DNA from 2 places in the Glaciimonas sp. CA11.2 genome. Region 1 is predicted to be linked to the other one. Evidence: predicted binding sites of a transcription regulator. Region 1 holds the regulator's gene; the other holds the start of a gene.

What was found. The regulator LexA, encoded in region 1, represses DNA repair genes until DNA is damaged. The targets are predictions, from matches to a motif close to ACTGTATNNNNATACAGT.
Region 2: a site for LexA is predicted at 3,057-3,074, ahead of RGU75_RS23520 (LexA family protein). Genes of this name have one in related genera too.

What each region holds. Positions count from the first base shown of each region.
Region 1 is NZ_JAVIWL010000001.1:4,205,067-4,213,439, forward strand. It holds gene RGU75_RS18230 (inositol monophosphatase family protein) at 1-242, opposite strand, end outside; gene RGU75_RS18235 (RNA methyltransferase) at 575-1,354, shown strand; gene lexA (transcriptional repressor LexA) at 1,574-2,248, opposite strand; gene rpsF (30S ribosomal protein S6) at 2,524-2,916, shown strand; gene priB (primosomal replication protein N) at 2,969-3,283, shown strand; gene rpsR (30S ribosomal protein S18) at 3,305-3,589, shown strand; gene rplI (50S ribosomal protein L9) at 3,616-4,068, shown strand; gene RGU75_RS18265 (replicative DNA helicase) at 4,194-5,579, shown strand; gene RGU75_RS18270 (DUF47 domain-containing protein) at 5,710-6,336, shown strand; gene RGU75_RS18275 (inorganic phosphate transporter) at 6,469-7,479, shown strand; gene RGU75_RS18280 (tautomerase family protein) at 7,769-8,224, opposite strand.
Region 2 is NZ_JAVIWL010000002.1:42,390-50,762, forward strand. It holds gene RGU75_RS23505 (superinfection immunity protein) at 514-999, opposite strand; gene RGU75_RS23510 (hypothetical protein) at 1,134-1,613, shown strand; partial or broken gene RGU75_RS23515 (SOS mutagenesis and repair protein) at 2,288-2,545, opposite strand; gene RGU75_RS23520 (LexA family protein) at 2,569-3,015, opposite strand; gene RGU75_RS23525 (hypothetical protein) at 4,019-4,486, shown strand; gene RGU75_RS23530 (DUF3293 domain-containing protein) at 4,991-5,419, opposite strand; gene RGU75_RS23535 (HipA domain-containing protein) at 5,572-6,834, opposite strand; gene RGU75_RS23540 (helix-turn-helix transcriptional regulator) at 6,821-7,120, opposite strand; partial or broken gene RGU75_RS23545 (IS6 family transposase) at 7,352-7,465, shown strand; partial or broken gene RGU75_RS23550 (helix-turn-helix domain-containing protein) at 7,673-8,098, opposite strand.

The DNA.
Region 1 (8,373 bases):
TTTTCGTTTTCGTCATGTAGATTGTCGGACGCACCGGACTCTTCGGCCAATATGGCGTGGTCTGGATAGGCGTTCTTCAAAATGTCAATAATTGCCGCTTCGGCATTTTTATCAACTTCAGTGACAAAATCGTTATGTGCTTTTTTTTCTACCTGAAGCAGGTCGAGATCGAAGGAGGCGCGCGAAATGACTGCGGCACCACGACGGGCGGCCTTGATGGCCGTATTGAGCATAGGATGCATATCTGGATTCGGTTCCGTTAAAATGGCGGCACTGTGCCTAATGGGAACAGAACCAACCTATATTATTAATAATGAGCGATGCAGGCCGTCTTGACGGTAACAAGGGCCTGACGGGCTATGCGGAATCGGCTGAAAAATGATCTGGTCAGGTCATGTTTCATCAGTTTCTCGACCAATAGCTGGCTATCGGTGCTGCGAATCTGGCAAAATCTGTCCTCGTTCAGTGCATTTTTCACTTTGATCCGGTCAGACCGACAGGCTCCCGGCTAATACTCCAAGACACTAAACATCAGCGTTTCCTGAAAATTAACCTGCGAATGACGCTATTTTAAATGAACCTGACAAAAACCAACACGTCTCTTTTCAATCGCCTACGCTTTGTACTGGTTGATACCAGTAGTCCCGGCAATGTTGGCGCAGCTGCACGTGCTATTAAAACAATGGGATTTTCCGAGCTGGTCCTGGTGAATCCCCGCTATCCGGACGTTTTACAGCGTGATGAGGCAATTGCATTAGCAAGCGGTGCGCAAGATATTCTATCGTCAGCCAGAATCGTCGAGACTGTCGAACAGGCCTTGATCGGGTGCAATTATGCAGCTGCGCTAAGTGCGCGCCTCCGCGAGTTTTCTCCACCTGTGATGGCACCAAGAGCGGTGGCGGAGCAACTAGCGACAGATAAAACCCTGACTGGGGCAATATTATTTGGAAGCGAGCGCTATGGTTTGCCGAATGAAATCGTCGAGAAATGTAATGTATTAATTAACATTCCGGCGAATCCCGATTATTCCTCCTTAAATTTATCGCAAGCGGTGCAAGTATTAGCTTATGAGTTTCGGGTCGCGGCTAGCGCTGAACAACCGCCTGGCGAGAGTGAGTCAAGTGACGAGATCGGATTTCACGGCGATACCGCTAATCTGATTGAGATTGAAGGTATGTTTGCCCATTTGGAAAAAGCACTGATTGAAATCGATTTTCTCGATCCGGCACATCCGAAAAAATTGATGCCACGCCTGAAGCGTTTGTTTGCACGCGCAGGGTTGGAAACTGAAGAGGTGAATATTTTGCGCGGTATCGCTAATCAGATTTTGACTAAGCGGCGGCGTCTTGATTGATGGAGAAATTTTTTCCGGGTGTTAAAAATTATTGCTTCAAAAGTAATTAAGGAATTTTTGAGTAGTTTTGATTAACGCTAAGAGATGCCGCTTTTCATCCTGAGAGGGGCTTTCAAATGCGCTATTTAGGTTAATTAGCTTACGTCTTCATTAAAAAGTGCGCCTTGATACGCTTGCAATTATCAGCTCTGATCGAGCCGATAATTGCATTTTTAAGGATTAGCCCCAGTTCCGCATTAATCCCACCACTAAGCCTTCTAACGCAAAGTCATCTTGATCTTCGCTGACAATGATCGGTTCAAATTCTGGATTTTCTGGTAGTAGTTGTATCGAAGAGCCAGTTTTTTTGTATCGCTTGACGGTGACGTCATCGCCCAGTCGTGCTACGACTATTTGACCGTTTCTCGCTGATTCCGTTTTTTTGACAGCTAGTAGATCCCCATCAAGAATACCGGCATCACGCATAGACATGCCGCGTACCTTCAGCAAGTAATCCGGTTTATCGCTAAAAAAGGTAGGATCAATGTTGTATCGTGCCTGAACGTGTTCCTGTGCCAGGATTGGTGATCCGGCAGCCACGCGTCCCACCAATGGAAGATTGAGTTGCATTAATGCAGGATGGGGTAAGGTAAATTGCTGCCCGATGTCATCATTATTGCGCTTACTAGTCGGGCTAGGGCCTTTTGCAAGAAGCCGTATTCCGCGAGACGTCCCCGGCGAAATTTCGATGGCGCCTTTGCGTGCAAGCGCCTGCAAATGCTCTTCAGCTGCATTGGCTGAGCGAAATCCTAACTCGGATGCGATTTCAGCGCGAGTCGGAGGGAAACCCGTGTTCTCAATAGCATCCCTGATGAGATCAAGTATTTGTTGTTGGCGTGCAGTTAATTTGATCATATTGATAGCGGTTGTCGAATAAGGGCTGGTGCGAGAATATGGCGTTCATGCTGCGATTTATGCCACCGGCGAACTGTGTATATAAACAGTCTGTATTTTTGTACAGTATTCAGTTGAATGCAAGTAAATTTGACAATCTATTTGTCTGTATGACGATCATGTGTATTGAGCATTGAGTTTTGAAGGATTTCACTGTATAGTTATCGACTTTCCTCTTCCCACACTCGTCTTGACGCCGGGGTGGGCTATTTTCAACAGTCCAAAAAGGAGCTTACATGCGTCATTATGAAATCGTGTTTATCGTCCATCCGGATCAAAGCGAGCAAGTGCCTGCAATGATCGAACGCTATAAGGGTATTGTCACTACACGTGGCGGTATCGTTCATCGCGTTGAAGATTGGGGTCGCCGTCAATTGGCTTACCTGATCCAAAAATTGGCAAAAGCACACTATGTTTGCTTGAACATCGAATGCGACAGCGAAACACTGACCGAAATCGAAACTGGCTTTAAGTTCAATGATGCTGTTTTGCGTCACCTGACGGTCAAGCTGAAAAAAGCTGAAACTGGCCCATCGCCAATGATGAAGGCTGTGCAAAAGGAAGATGCTGCTAAAAGCCATCGTACTGAAGCACCAGCTGCGCCAGCATCAGCCCCGGCAGCCGCCTAATTTTGCCGATTAACTTGCATTCATTGCGTCACCATTTTCCAAATAGACCGGAGTGAATCAACTCAACAACGCGCTTCAATTGGTTGCCGAAATCGCAGAGCGCGAAGTATTGCGTTATACGCCAGCGGGTATCCCGATCGTTTCAGCAATATTGCTGAGTCGTTCGTCACCACATGAAGCGGGTATCCAACGTCAGGTTGAGTTCGAAATTGCCGCTCTTGCCATAGGCGAGATATCGGGGCGATTCAATCAGACGGTATTGGGTGGTCAGTACTGGTTCACAGGATTTTTGGCACGCAAGAGTCGCAACGGTAAAAGTCTGGTATTTCACATCACTGAATTTGCTGCAGCTGAAACTGCGGCCTAATTATTTATACAGGAGCCTCAAATGGCATTCGGTAAAAAGTTCGATAAAAGCAAACTGAAAAACAAGCGTCAACAACAAAACCCGCTGTTCAAGCGTAAAAAGTTTTGTCGTTTCACAGCAGCACACGTTGCTAGCGTTGATTACAAAGACGTCGATACGTTGAAAGATTTTGTTCAGGAAAATGGCAAAATTATGCCAGCACGCCTGACAGGTACTAAGGCAATTTACCAACGTCAAGTTGACACCGCGATCAAACGCGCGCGTTTCCTTGCGTTGTTGCCTTACACCGATCTGCACAACGTTTAATTGACGACTTGAAATAGGAGAAAAACATGCAAATTATTCTGTTAGAAAAAGTCGTTAATGTCGGCAATCTTGGTGAAGTCGTTCGTGTAAAAGATGGTTATGCACGTAACTTTCTAATTCCACAACGTCTTGCTCGCCGTGCTACAACTTCAGCAATTGCTGAATTTGAAGTTAAACGCGCAGAGCTGGAAAAAACTGCAGCTGCTAAATTGGCAGCCGCCCAAGCGCAAGGCGAAAAATTGAACGGTTTGACGGTGAAGATTTCGCAAAAATCAGGTGTTGATGGCCGTTTGTTCGGTTCTGTTACCAATGCTGATATCGCTGAGGCGTTGACCAAGCAAGGTTTTGCTGTTGAAAAATCGCAAGTGCGTTTGCCAGTCGGTCCTTTGAAGATCGTTGGCGACCACGCCGTTGCTGTATCTTTGCACACTGACGTCCTGGTTGACGTGACTGTTGCTGTGATCGGCGAGCACGCTTAATTTGATTGAGTGCGCTACGAGTATTTGTTGAAATGTTAAAAAGCCGGGTTCTCCCGGCTTTTTTATTGTCCTTTTTTTGGTTTACTGCAACAGAGCTAAACTTGTAAGCAGGTATAATTCGCGCCATGCCACCTTCAGATCCACAGTTAGATTCACTACGCGTACCACCCCATTCAATCGAAGCGGAGCAATCCGTTTTGGGCGGGTTGCTTCTCGATAATGCCGCTTGGGATAGAATCGCCGATTTCGTTCGTGCAGACGACTTCTATCGGTACGACCATCGCATTATTTTTCAACATATCGTCAAGTTGATCAATAACTCCAGACCAGCGGATGTCATTACCGTATTTGAGTCGCTTGGTAGTACCGGCAAGGCAGAGGAGGTCGGCGGTTTGACTTATCTCAATGCGCTGGCTCAAAATACGCCCTCGGCCGCTAATATTCGCCGCTATGCCGAAATTGTGCGCGACCGTGGCATCTTGCGTAAGTTGATTACAGTGGCAGATGAAATATCGGGCCAGGCTTTCAGTCCGCAGGGCAAAGAAGTGAAGCAGATGCTGGATGAGGCTGAGTCGAAGATTTTTGCTATTGCCGAAGAGGGTTCGCGTGGCGCACAAGGTTTTCAAGAAATCCAACCTTTATTGACTCAGGTTGTCGAGCGCATTGACGAACTATATAGCCGCGACAATCAAAGCGAAATTACCGGGGTACCAACCGGCTTTGCTGATCTTGATAAAATGACATCTGGCTTGCAGCCTGGCGACCTTATTATTGTTGCTGGCCGCCCATCGATGGGAAAAACGGCGTTTTCTATCAATATTGGTGAGACTGTCGCTATAGAGAGTGGACTGCCAGTTGCCGTGTTCTCTATGGAAATGGGCGGCACGCAATTAGCGATGCGTATGCTGGGCTCTGTTGGTCGACTTGATCAGCATCGTCTGCGTACGGGACGACTGAATGATGAGGATTGGCCACGCTTGACGCATGCAATCCAAAAAATGAATGATGCACAGCTATATATTGATGAAACGCCAGCCTTAAGCTCAATGGAACTTCGGGCGCGTGCGCGCCGGTTATCTCGACAGTGCGGTAAGTTAGGATTGATCATCATCGATTACTTGCAGTTGATGTCAGGGAATACGGCAGGTGAAAATCGTGCTACTGAAATTTCTGAAATATCACGAAATTTAAAAGGCTTGGCGAAAGAATTACAGTGCCCGGTGATCGCGTTATCTCAGTTGAATCGCTCCTTGGAGCAACGTCCAAATAAACGTCCGATCATGTCAGACTTGCGTGAATCAGGTGCGATTGAACAGGATGCTGATGTTATTTTGTTTATTTATCGTGATGAAGTGTACAACCCTGACTCTCAGGAAAAAGGTACAGCGGAAATCATTGTTGGTAAACAACGTAATGGACCAATTGGTAGCTTGAGACTGACGTTTCTTGGACAATACACAAAATTTGAGAACTATGCCGGTGGCCTTGCCGCTCCGCAGGGTGGAGACTAATGCCTTGGCATAACGTTGTAATGTTTATTGATGCATCATTTTTGCTGCCAGGTAACAGGCATTAGATTGACGAGTTCCTTGTATTACAGCACAGATTTAATCCAGATTTAATGAAGAAGAGAGAGAAAATATGTTTGCACGATTGATGCCCACCGAGGGCAAATTCTTTGAGCTCTTTAACCAACATGCCGAGTTGTGCGTAAAGGGTGCGAAAGAAATGGTGGCATTGATGACCAATTTCGACGATCTGGAAATTCGGGTCCACGCCATTGAAAGCATCGAAAAACAAGCCGACAAGATTACTTATGCAGCGATTGATATGCTGCACAAGACGTTCATTACGCCAATTGATCGTGACGATATCCATAAACTGATCACGCGTATGGATGACATCCTTGATTTATTAGAGGATGCAGCACAGACGATCTCGCTTTACGATATTAAGGCAATTACGCCCGAGGCAAAGCGCCTGGCAGAATTATGTTTAGCTTGTGCAGAAAAAGTAAAGTCAGCGGTAGCTTTACTACACAACATGGACAACTCGACAAAAATTCTGGAAATTTGTGCAGAGATTGATCGTCTCGAGTCAGATGCGGATCATGTCATGCGTGCCGCGATGTCAAAGCTTTTCCGCGACGAACCGGATGTACGTACGTTGATTAAATTAAAAGCAATTTATGAAATTTTGGAAACAGTGACGGATCGTTGTGAAGACGTCGCCAACATCATTGAAGGCATCATCGTAGAAAACGCCTAAGGTTTTTCGCCACAGCACGGTTGAAATAACGTGCTGAGCCATGGTGGGGCAGCTAACTCAGCTGCCGTCTACGATAATAAGTGTCAATACTTATCGTGCCACCTCGATGTATTTAAAACGACTCAATTTTCCATGCAAACTCTTCATATCAGTATTTACGTTCTTGCTTTCCTTGTTGCGCTGGCGTTAGTGTTCGACTTTATGAACGGCTTTCATGACGCCGCGAATGCTATCGCCACGGTGGTCTCCACAGGTGTTTTGAAGCCGCAACAGGCTGTCGCAATGGCCGCAGTGTTTAACTTTGTAGCGATCGCGGTTTTCCAGCTACATGTCGCTGCCACGGTCGGAAAGGGCACCATTCACGCTGAAGTGGTCGACCATTACGTTGTGTTCGGCGCACTGATCGGCGCTATTTGTTGGAATATTTTAACTTGGTACTATGGAATTCCCTCGTCGTCGTCGCACGCGCTGATTGGTGGTTTGGTTGGTGCGGCAGTAGCTAAAGCGGGTACGGGCGCGTTGATTTCTTCTGGCCTCATTAAAACTATCGCTTTTATTGTTCTGTCACCGTTGCTTGGATTTGTTTTCGGCTCGATTATGATGGTGCTGGTGTCCTGGATTTTTGTACGCTCAACGCCACGCAAGGTCGATAAGTGGTTCCGTCGTTTGCAATTGGTGTCCGCTTCTATGTATAGCCTCGGTCACGGCGGTAATGACGCACAAAAAACTATCGGTGTCATTTGGATGCTATTGATCGCGGCTGGTGTTTCAAACGGCTCTGATTCATTGCCGCCTTGGTGGGTGATTTTATCTTGTTATAGCGCTATTAGTCTCGGAACACTTTTCGGTGGCTGGCGTATTGTTAAAACGATGGGACAAAAAATCACCAAGCTGAAGCCGGTTGGTGGGTTTTGTGCCGAAACAGGCGGTGCTATTACTCTGTTTATGGCGACCATTTTGGGTGTGCCGGTATCTACTACTCACACAATTACCGGTGCGATTGTCGGCGTTGGCGCGTCGCGCAAAATGTCGGCAGTCCGATGGGGTGTTGCGAGTAATATTGTTTGGGCCTGGATTTTTACGATTCCGGCCTCGGCATTTATTGCCGCAATTGCCTGGTGGATCGGTAAGCAATTTTTATAAAACCATGATCAGTGAGTGAAGTTACAGAGCTATATAACGGGCCATGCAGATAGATTCGCATGGCCCGCTTCCGTTCACAGAGACACGTTATTTTAGCTGTATTGATCCAGACAAAAGGTAAATTTAGACTCGAATGCCGTTGAACGCATGACGGATAAAATGTGGGCATAATCAAACCGAGGTTAAATTGCGTTGATGCTTTTCTGGTTGCAGTGCGGCCGAGGTGGTTATTTCAAAAATTATTTTTACGGTCAAATCGACGAGAACAACGCAACTTGGTGATCTTTGATCAAGGGTTATCCTGTCCAAGATAGTCTGTACTATGCATATATTCTCGGTCCTCGACCGTGAGCATATTGGCCCATGCGGCTTCTTCCCCCGGCTGCGGAAGCACATGACCAAACTCCACCATCATATCTGGTGGCAAATCTGATAAATAGACCCAGATGTATCGCTGATGTAATGACGCCGCATTGGCTATTTCGCTCACCAATTTTTCTATAAGTACTTTTTTGAGCTCGAGGCTGCGAGCTCGTATGACGCCATGAACGAACAGATGATTGGCTTGTAACGGATGGCCACCAAGATAGTAGTCCTCCGCAGCTTTTTCAGTGAACATCACTTGTGCAAAGAAATTGTCTGCTCCCGTCACTTCGCTGTGGGCACGGGTGATTGCTCGGGCGACGCTGGCTTTTACGGGAACGGTGAGGCAATGATGGGATGTATAGACCTGATAGGTTGGCATGATGCGTCTCCTTTGAGAAATATATGTTGCGGGATAATGAGATCGTATTTAGCGCTAATAGCCATGATTGATGACTCTGACAGTGTGGCAACAACGTAGTATAGGTCAGGCCTTATAAGTTGGTTGCTATAGGGAATGGCAGTCAAATG
Region 2 (8,373 bases), on a different contig from region 1:
CGCCACGAGCAAGTCGCGCAGCTCTTTAGCTGCCCCCTGTCGGTCGTCCCGCGCGTGGCACAGGAAGACGTCACGAAGGTCAGGTTGCTGCGCTGCTCACGTTTAAACGGTTTCACGGATTGGCGTGAGTGACTGCACTTGGTCGGAAGTGTACGACAGGGACGAACCCGCGCTCGACCAGCGCGGCCGTGAACTGCTGCTGGAGCTATCACTGCTGCTGCCCGACGAGAAGTAGGAAGGGGCGGAGTAAGGTCTGCTGTTGCCATAGCCGCTACGGCGGTCACGGCATACAGGGCATGCATCGGCAGCTGAACTATGTCCACGTACTGGAGCTACGCATCTAGACATACGGTAGTCCTTGAAGAATAAGTATTGACGAAGTGCTTGGTCTATTCCGGGTCAATGTAATCAATTTGCCTTCTAAAAAGGTAGCTTAAATTGCTTCGCAGCACATACCATATTCATGGCAATAGAATGTCCGATCAATGCCATTTTAATATGGCCTATTTTAATTTATATGTACGGCGGAAGAAGTGTTAAATCTGCCTGACAATGTTTACATCTTATGGCTTCGAGTTTTATATCCTCCGCGCAAAATGGGCAGTTCTTCAACCCAGATAGTGACTGATTGTTTTCAGTATCACCGATATGCTTGGCTTTAACTGCCGCATCAGGTGCTCCGGGATTCACTATCACACTGGTCGATTTTTTATATGCCCATACAAGAGCAATGACCCACGGAATCAGAAGCCAGCCGAGTAAAAGATTTAAGACAAAAATTGACTTCTGGTCAGGATGTTTGAGATTGGTAGCCTTAATTGAGGGTAAAAAATAAACCCAAACGCCAAACGCGAATAACAATAACAATAGTACAAATCCCCCAGCATTGCTTCCATCATCGGCGTAAGCAAGCTGCATTGCAGATGACAAAAATACTGCTATCGTAAATTTATGGATTCCGCTTTTAAGCGCGATTTTATGCAGTACGTTCTTCGTCATCACAAATTCCATTTGAGTGTTTTTGTTGCGTCTATGGCAACAATAACACAGCCTGAGAGATCAAATGAATAAATGTTGTTTATTTTGAATGACGGCGAAATATCGCTAATCAGCCGGGTAGGGTCGATCGTAGGGTGGCCATCGCTGAGTGGCAACGTATCCAGTGTGGATTGGCGACATTGGAGTTGGCACTGCAGATTGGTAACCCGCGCCTGATGCCGCAATCGCCGGTCAAAGTCGCCGGTTTCAAAACGGCCATCGACAGCATTGAATGCCTCGCCGCTAAAGTTACGCACTCAATCGGCAGCAACGGCTATACCAGCAGCATCAAGCTCGAAACCAGAACCGAGGAAACCGAAGCTGAGCGCGAGAAACAGACTGATCCAGATGAAGGTATTACCGGCGTTATCGCACAGTGGCGCGATCAGGTTAGCAAAAAGACGAGGGACGTACTGGCGGGGTCACGGGGTAACGTGAAGGAACTCAAACATGCTTATGCCAGCAAGCAGAGTGCGATACCGGGGGGTGAAGCTGGAATGGGGGAAAAATACAGGAGCGGCGGGAAATTATTAAAGAAAACAGGGAAATTGACGGGGTTGACTGACCACTTTTAGCTCAGAGGAAATTCCAGTGTATGTTGGAACGCGAATATCAGCACTCGACGGCGGATTCGGTCTTACACGGATACGAAACCAGCCGTTCAAAAACCATTGGCGAGTAGTAGTCTTTTCAATCGACGAATTGCCGCAATGCGCAGGTGAGCGGACTCCCAAAATCCTATCCAAGAAAGCCAAATGCAATAGTCGCCAACGGTCGCCACGTTAATAGCCAACGGCAGCAATCGCTGCCTTTCGGACGCTCACGAAGTCCGCCTAACTGGCAGCAAAGGGCGAAACCGGCCGCAAGATCACTCGAAGATGGGTACTCCCGCGTCCCTGTGGACAAGTCAGGATATGTGGACAACGGTGAAGCACGTTGCCCACATACCCAAGACTTGCCCACAGGGGACCCTCGCGGCGTTTGCCTCCGGCCTGACGCGCTGCGCTTGCCCCAATTAGAAATAGAACCTTAACTTCATCACATGTCCGACCGTCCCGCCGTTCGCACACACTGGGGAACTTCTTCTGCACGACTTCCTTGACGGACTTGGCCAGTCACTGCCAACTTCGTTGAAGATCACTACTGGATCTATCAATATTCAAACGACCAAAACCAAGAAATTTCGGATGAACCAGAATCGTGGAACCAGACGCAAGAGGCTAACGCCGTGATTGCATGAATTGACACTCTTAATGTGTCTGTCGAGAAAATCGGCATAGAGGGTGTAGTTTGACGACAATGCAATGATGCCGTGCTGGCGCGCCAGATCCTGCAACTGGAACCAGGGCGCTGCCATCTTCACGCCGAGCGCCTTGACTTCGATGGAGCGCGTTACTGCGCAGCCGTCGTTATTCGACAGCACCACGACCGGTTTGCCTTCCAGGCGCGGGTTGAACACGCGCTCGCAACTGACATAAAAATTGTTGACATCCACCAGGGCAAACAACCGGGCAGGCGTGCTGTTCATGGTCAGACCGCAAACTTCCGTACCACCCCAGCCACCACGCCCCAGATCTGCAGATCATCGTCATCGCTGACAATAATGGTCTTGTAGGCAGAGTTTTCAGGGCGCAGTTCCACCACGCCATGGTGGCGGTACAGGCGTTTCAATGTGAATTCATTGCTGATCACAGCAACAACGATGTGGCCATGCCTGGGTTCGATCGAGCGGTCGACCAGCCCCCGGTCGCCAGCCAGAATGCCAGCGTTGATCATGCTGTCGCCCTCGACCGTGAAGTAAAACGACGCTGCCTTATGTTTTACAAGATACGTATTGAGGTCAAGACTTTCCTCGACATAGTCCGCAGCGGGGGAGGGGAAGCCGGCGGGAACTTTGATAAGAAACAACGGAACAGCGAATGCCAAAGGGCGGGTGAAACCTGGAGAGGACGCTGTGCCAGGCTGACTGGTGCGCACGCTTGCGTGCTTTTCAAGGGGCTCATGGAGAACTTAAATATACTGTATGAATGTACAGTATATTATCACCTCAGAGAAACGGCGTTCAGCTATTCTCATACGTATCTGGGTACAGTAGCTATCTGTCCAGTCCCGTTCCTACCAAATAGACGGCAAGTTTCGCGCACACTGGCATTCTGGATATGGGGAAGCAAGCCCAAATCATTAAGCGTTTGTATTCAGGGCGGGGCTGCCCAAGGCAATCTCGCCGACGACCATCGGATACGTGAGTGCAAGGTCTTCGTCAAGCAGGTTTGCATGCGGAAAAATCATAAATAGGGAAGCAAAAATAATTTAATCCCTGAATTTCTTTTTTTCACGCCAGATATCCTGCACAAATGGGGCAGTGGCCCCATATAACTCATGACCGCGGCGCATAATAATATGCGCGTCTGTTAGTCAGAGTGGCGTGGCTTTGCTTATAACCAGGCAGGTTTTTGACAACGTGTTTTGACCGTGCGACTTCTTTAATATTCGACGGCATTCTTAACCTGTGATCTCAGCCATACCTTTGGCTGGGCCTGATCGCATTTCCGGTTGGTGTAACCATAACGGTTTTGAAGACGACGCAAGATCACCACTGACATTTTCCGTGCAGTTGCAGAGTTTTCAATGGAATCAATGGCATAAGGTAGATTATGATGACTTATCCACAGACCTGCCCACACAATCTGGGGATAACTATTTTGAGCGCATGAAAATGCCAGATGCGTCGCGCTCATCTCGGTATAAATGATTTTGTTGTTTTAATAGCCAAGCAATTGCGAAATTTTTTGTGAGCTACGGATAAAACCATGATTTTTCATCTTTTTAAATCGGCTGGCTTTTTAATGTGCAACGCATGTTGAGTATCTGTTCACGAGGTGCCAACGTCCTGCGCGGCGCTCTGGTGTGCATCGACCAGAACAAGCCAAAGCCAAACGTGATCCCGTTCCGTTATGATCCGAGCATGCTCAGGCGCACCATGCAACCGCAGACGGGGGGCGCGGAACAGGGCGACCGCTCGGAAGCGATGCGCTATACCGGCGCACTAGTAGAGACCATCGACATCGAGGTTACGCTTGATGCTACCGATACACGAGAAAATAAGAACGCTGCCAGCCTTGGCTTACGCCCCCAACTGGCGGCTTTGGAGTTACTGGTGTATCCGCAAAGCCAGCAGGGCACGATGGGGGTGTTGCCGCTGACGGCTCCGCATCTGATGTTCATCTGCGGCACACAGCAAGGCTTGCCCGTGCGTCTGATCAATTACGCGATCCGCGAGAACAACTTCGACGCTAATCTGAACCCTGCCTGCGCTACCGTCACGTTGACAATGCAGGTGCTCAACGACACCGATTTGAATTCTGGCGCGCACGATTACCAACAGTTCCTAGCATATCAGCAGGAGCTGGAAGCAATCACAGTTGCAGCGCGGCCGCCAGCCAATTAGCCTGGAAAATTTGGCAAATCAGTTTTTAAAATAGTTCGATGGTCAGTAGGCATTGGCTGCAACGCACAGTCATTTTAATAAAATTGCAATGAAAATTCCAATCTCTCAAGATGATCGAATTTCTCATTTCCGCGCGGAAATCACAGGTTTTATTAAATTATTAATAATTTGATTATTTTCTTGAAGCATTTTCGGGCACAACTGTGCGCTAACCCTATTCAGGCTCACGGACAACCTGCTCGTACAACACCGGCAATCAGAATTGGAGAGGATGGAACTCATGGTCCGATTCCCGGCCGTGGTGCTGCAGATAAATTACTGGAAACCTTGTCTAAGGTTGGCAGGAAGAATTTTGTAAACAGGTGCTAGCTTCAGTCGGCCGTTTCAAAGCGGGTTGACGACCAGCACGGGGTGATTGTTCTTCTGGTCGTCAGTGTTGGAGATCAGTATGGTGAAGACCACGTGATGAAACAGCTCGCGTGCATCTCGATGGATGGAAAGTACCTACCTTAAAACAATTAGTTGGGGCACCGCATCGGCGCCGCACCAGACAATCGCGTTTTGTTCATATTGTTGTCCCAGCACTCTGGCAGATTCACGGGAAAGCCCCAATACGAAGTAGCTGGGTTCCCCGGGCCAGTTTCCGGTTGGATGCCTGCCGGTCCCGTGAAGATAGGTCAGGCTGCGTTTGTTCAGATCATGCGCCAGAACAGCTTGCCTGTTGGCGTTGACGGCATCTCCAAGGTTCTGGCTGAAGGGGTTACAGGCTGTCATGAACGCGCAGCAGTCGAATTTTGATTGCCGGTAGAGCTTTTTCAGCGCGTCATTGACGACACCTATCTGTATCACAAACGAAGGAGGACCATCGACACAGTAGTGTGTTTCCAGGTAGGCCTGGATTATTTGCGGATCGATGTTGCTTGCAGAAATCAAAGGATTTTCTCCTGAATGGCCGACGCCTGTTCGATTGTGCTTGTCATGGAACCGCGGATATATAAATCTGGTATGGGAGAAGTCAGTGTCAGTTCACCTGTTTTGTTCTTGAGCAGGCAGCAGTACCCGCGATTGCCTGTCATATCTGGCATTTACGATTCATTTTCCGACAGCAACGTGCAGTTCGTCACCAACCGGGTCTCCATTACACTGCGAAGGTCATTACCCAGCAAGCGCGCGACCTGGTCGAAGTTTGCCTGAATACGCACCAGAAGTTCGTCCAGATGCGTCGCAGCAGCCTGGTGCGATGCAAATCCGAATCGTGCAAAATCCTTTAACAAGGCAACCCGGGAAATATCCGATCTGCCGGAACAGACTTGCATGACAAGCCGTTTCGGGGTTTCATCCGGATTGGGAACCACGTCAAAGGCGGGTGCAAGGCGCCAGCGCTTCTCGTCGGCAGCATAAATGACCGCATGGTTGCGCGGGTGGTCATCATCGTTGCCCACTACCGCATTGAATACCATCCGGCCAAACAGCTCTGTCCAGTCTTCACGGGGAGCCCCGATGCGGCGCAACTCTTCGGCCAACCGGGGGTAGCTTGCGCCGCTGCTGTCTGCCGGACTGGTCGGCGGGTATTCGACCTGCAACAGCGATGCGCCGCTCACAGCCATGACGCGATGGTGACCATGACGGTCGAACCGCAGAACACGCACGATGCTGCGGCCTCCCATGAAAACGTGGAGACGGGTATCGGCAAAATTAAACCCTGCGTGACGCCCCCATTGCTGGGTGGCGTGCTCCAGCAAGGCGATATCGACAGTGTCCGTCAGCAGACCAGGCTTTACCAACCAGTAGGTGTCGCCATCCTGTATGGTCGCTTTCGGCCTTGCGCCACCCAGGCTCGGGGTTGCAAACAGGCGCTTCCTGAGTGCTGCGTTGAGCGGTGGTCTGTTTTCAGCGATCGCCAGCAGTTCCTGGACCAACGCTTCCAGCTGAGGCAAGCGTGGGCTGGAAAGACTGGCGACGTTTGGCGAAGCAGAGGTGCCAACGGCCAGGGCGCCCCAGCGATCTCCATTTCCCGACAAGACGAGATAACGCAGCGCAGTGCAACCCTCAGGCAGACCATGCGCGCGACGAAGGAGCGTTTGCCCCCAGGAATCCGGGCATGCGTCCCGCAACACATCGTGCAGGCCTCCATAACGCTGAAGTTGTCTTATTTCACCCGCAATAAACGGCAGGTTGACCGGGTCAATTGCCCAAGAAAGACCTGCCTCGACATAGCTCGGGGCATACCGGAACAGGCCGGCACTGGTCACCGGATCAGTCTTGTACCTTCCCACGACCACCCATTGTCCATTGTCGGGACGCTGGAGATAGACGTACAAGGGTTTGTTTGCGCTAGAAATATTCATCGTCGTGCCCGGTTTCAGGGCGTGCCCTGCCAGCAGGGTTGTCCATGTGCCAGAGGTCATTCCTGATGGCTGGTGCCGCATGTTCCAGGACGCCTAAAACATTCAGTGCTGCGAGGTACGCTCCCGCACTCACCGTGAACTCACCACGTTCCATCCGCTGAAGGGTGGGGTGCGAAATGCCAAGACGATCGCACAGGTCGCGCGCTGTGATCCGTTGCGCGATGCGCTGCTTGCGCACACACATTCCCCATGACTGAAGGCGTTCGGCAACTAGGGAGGGGGCCACTGTATGAGCAGGAGTTTTCTTTGCCATGGATACGCTGTGGGTGAACGTTATTTTTATATTATACGTATTAAATATATTTTTATGTTATATAAAATTACAGATGTTTGAACATAAAATTTATTTTAATGAATTTAAAATAAATTTCATGTTCATTATTTATCAATGCCATGGGTTATCTGGTTCTGTTGTGTAAGGCGGTTCTGATAGGGTTGCCGGTTTAATTGCGGAAGAATGCCAATGAACGACGCCTTACACAAGGTTCTCAAACGATTGCATTATCCACTCGAGATCATGCTGACCTGCGTGCGCTGGTACGTCGCCTATCCGCTGAGCCTGCGACACATACATCTCCTGGCAAGTACCACGCTGCTCGCTCTTCAACCATCCTGCGATCTGTCCTGGAGACCAGTTTGATAACAGCTTTTCTTCTACAAGGATCCTTAAGTCTGGGCGATTGCCCAACAACATCGATTTGGGGCGTTTCGCCCGTTTAAGAGAATTTTGTTCCGCTATACTGGCGCGATATTTCGCCACTCCGCCATTCCGGGCTATTTCTCGAGAAATAGTCGACGGTGAACCATTGAGCTTTCTGGCAATACTGCGAATGCTGCAATCACGATATAAAGCTCTAGATATCGTTTCGCGCTCTTCAAATTTCAGGCAAACCGCACGACGAAGCCTCGGTCGTGGTGCGATGCCACCATAGTAAAGCGAGTAAGAGTAAACCGTTGCTGCCGGTTTCTCGATGGTTCGAGATATGTCGCTCATCAGATGTCCTTGTTGCCACAACTGCCAGATCCTGGCTTTGCGATCATCGGTCATTGCTCCGTAAATACCTGGCATCGCACACCTCCTCGATTTTAATCGATGAAAAAATTTGGTGTTGCAACCACCGCTTGAATCCGCCTGTCTTAAAAATGGGGGGATTACCATATGACTTTTAGGCGTAACCGCAGTTTCTGTTCCATTACTCTCCATACCCCTATGACCGCATAGCGGGAGCAACACCACATTCCCAGAGCAGCAAAAACAAATCCACCAGACGCCGTTCAGGCGGCGTTACTACACAAGCAATTCACAAACAGAGAAACAGACGGCGCTTAGCGCCGTCTGTTTGATGGGTAGCATTCTTTTTCTAACCATCGCGTACAAAAGAGTTTTTCGCAGACTGGCAAAAATAGCCTGGTGCGGCGATTGTGCAATGCATCGCTACGCTCAATGACTCCCCCGTTCAGATTCGCTGCGCTCACTTA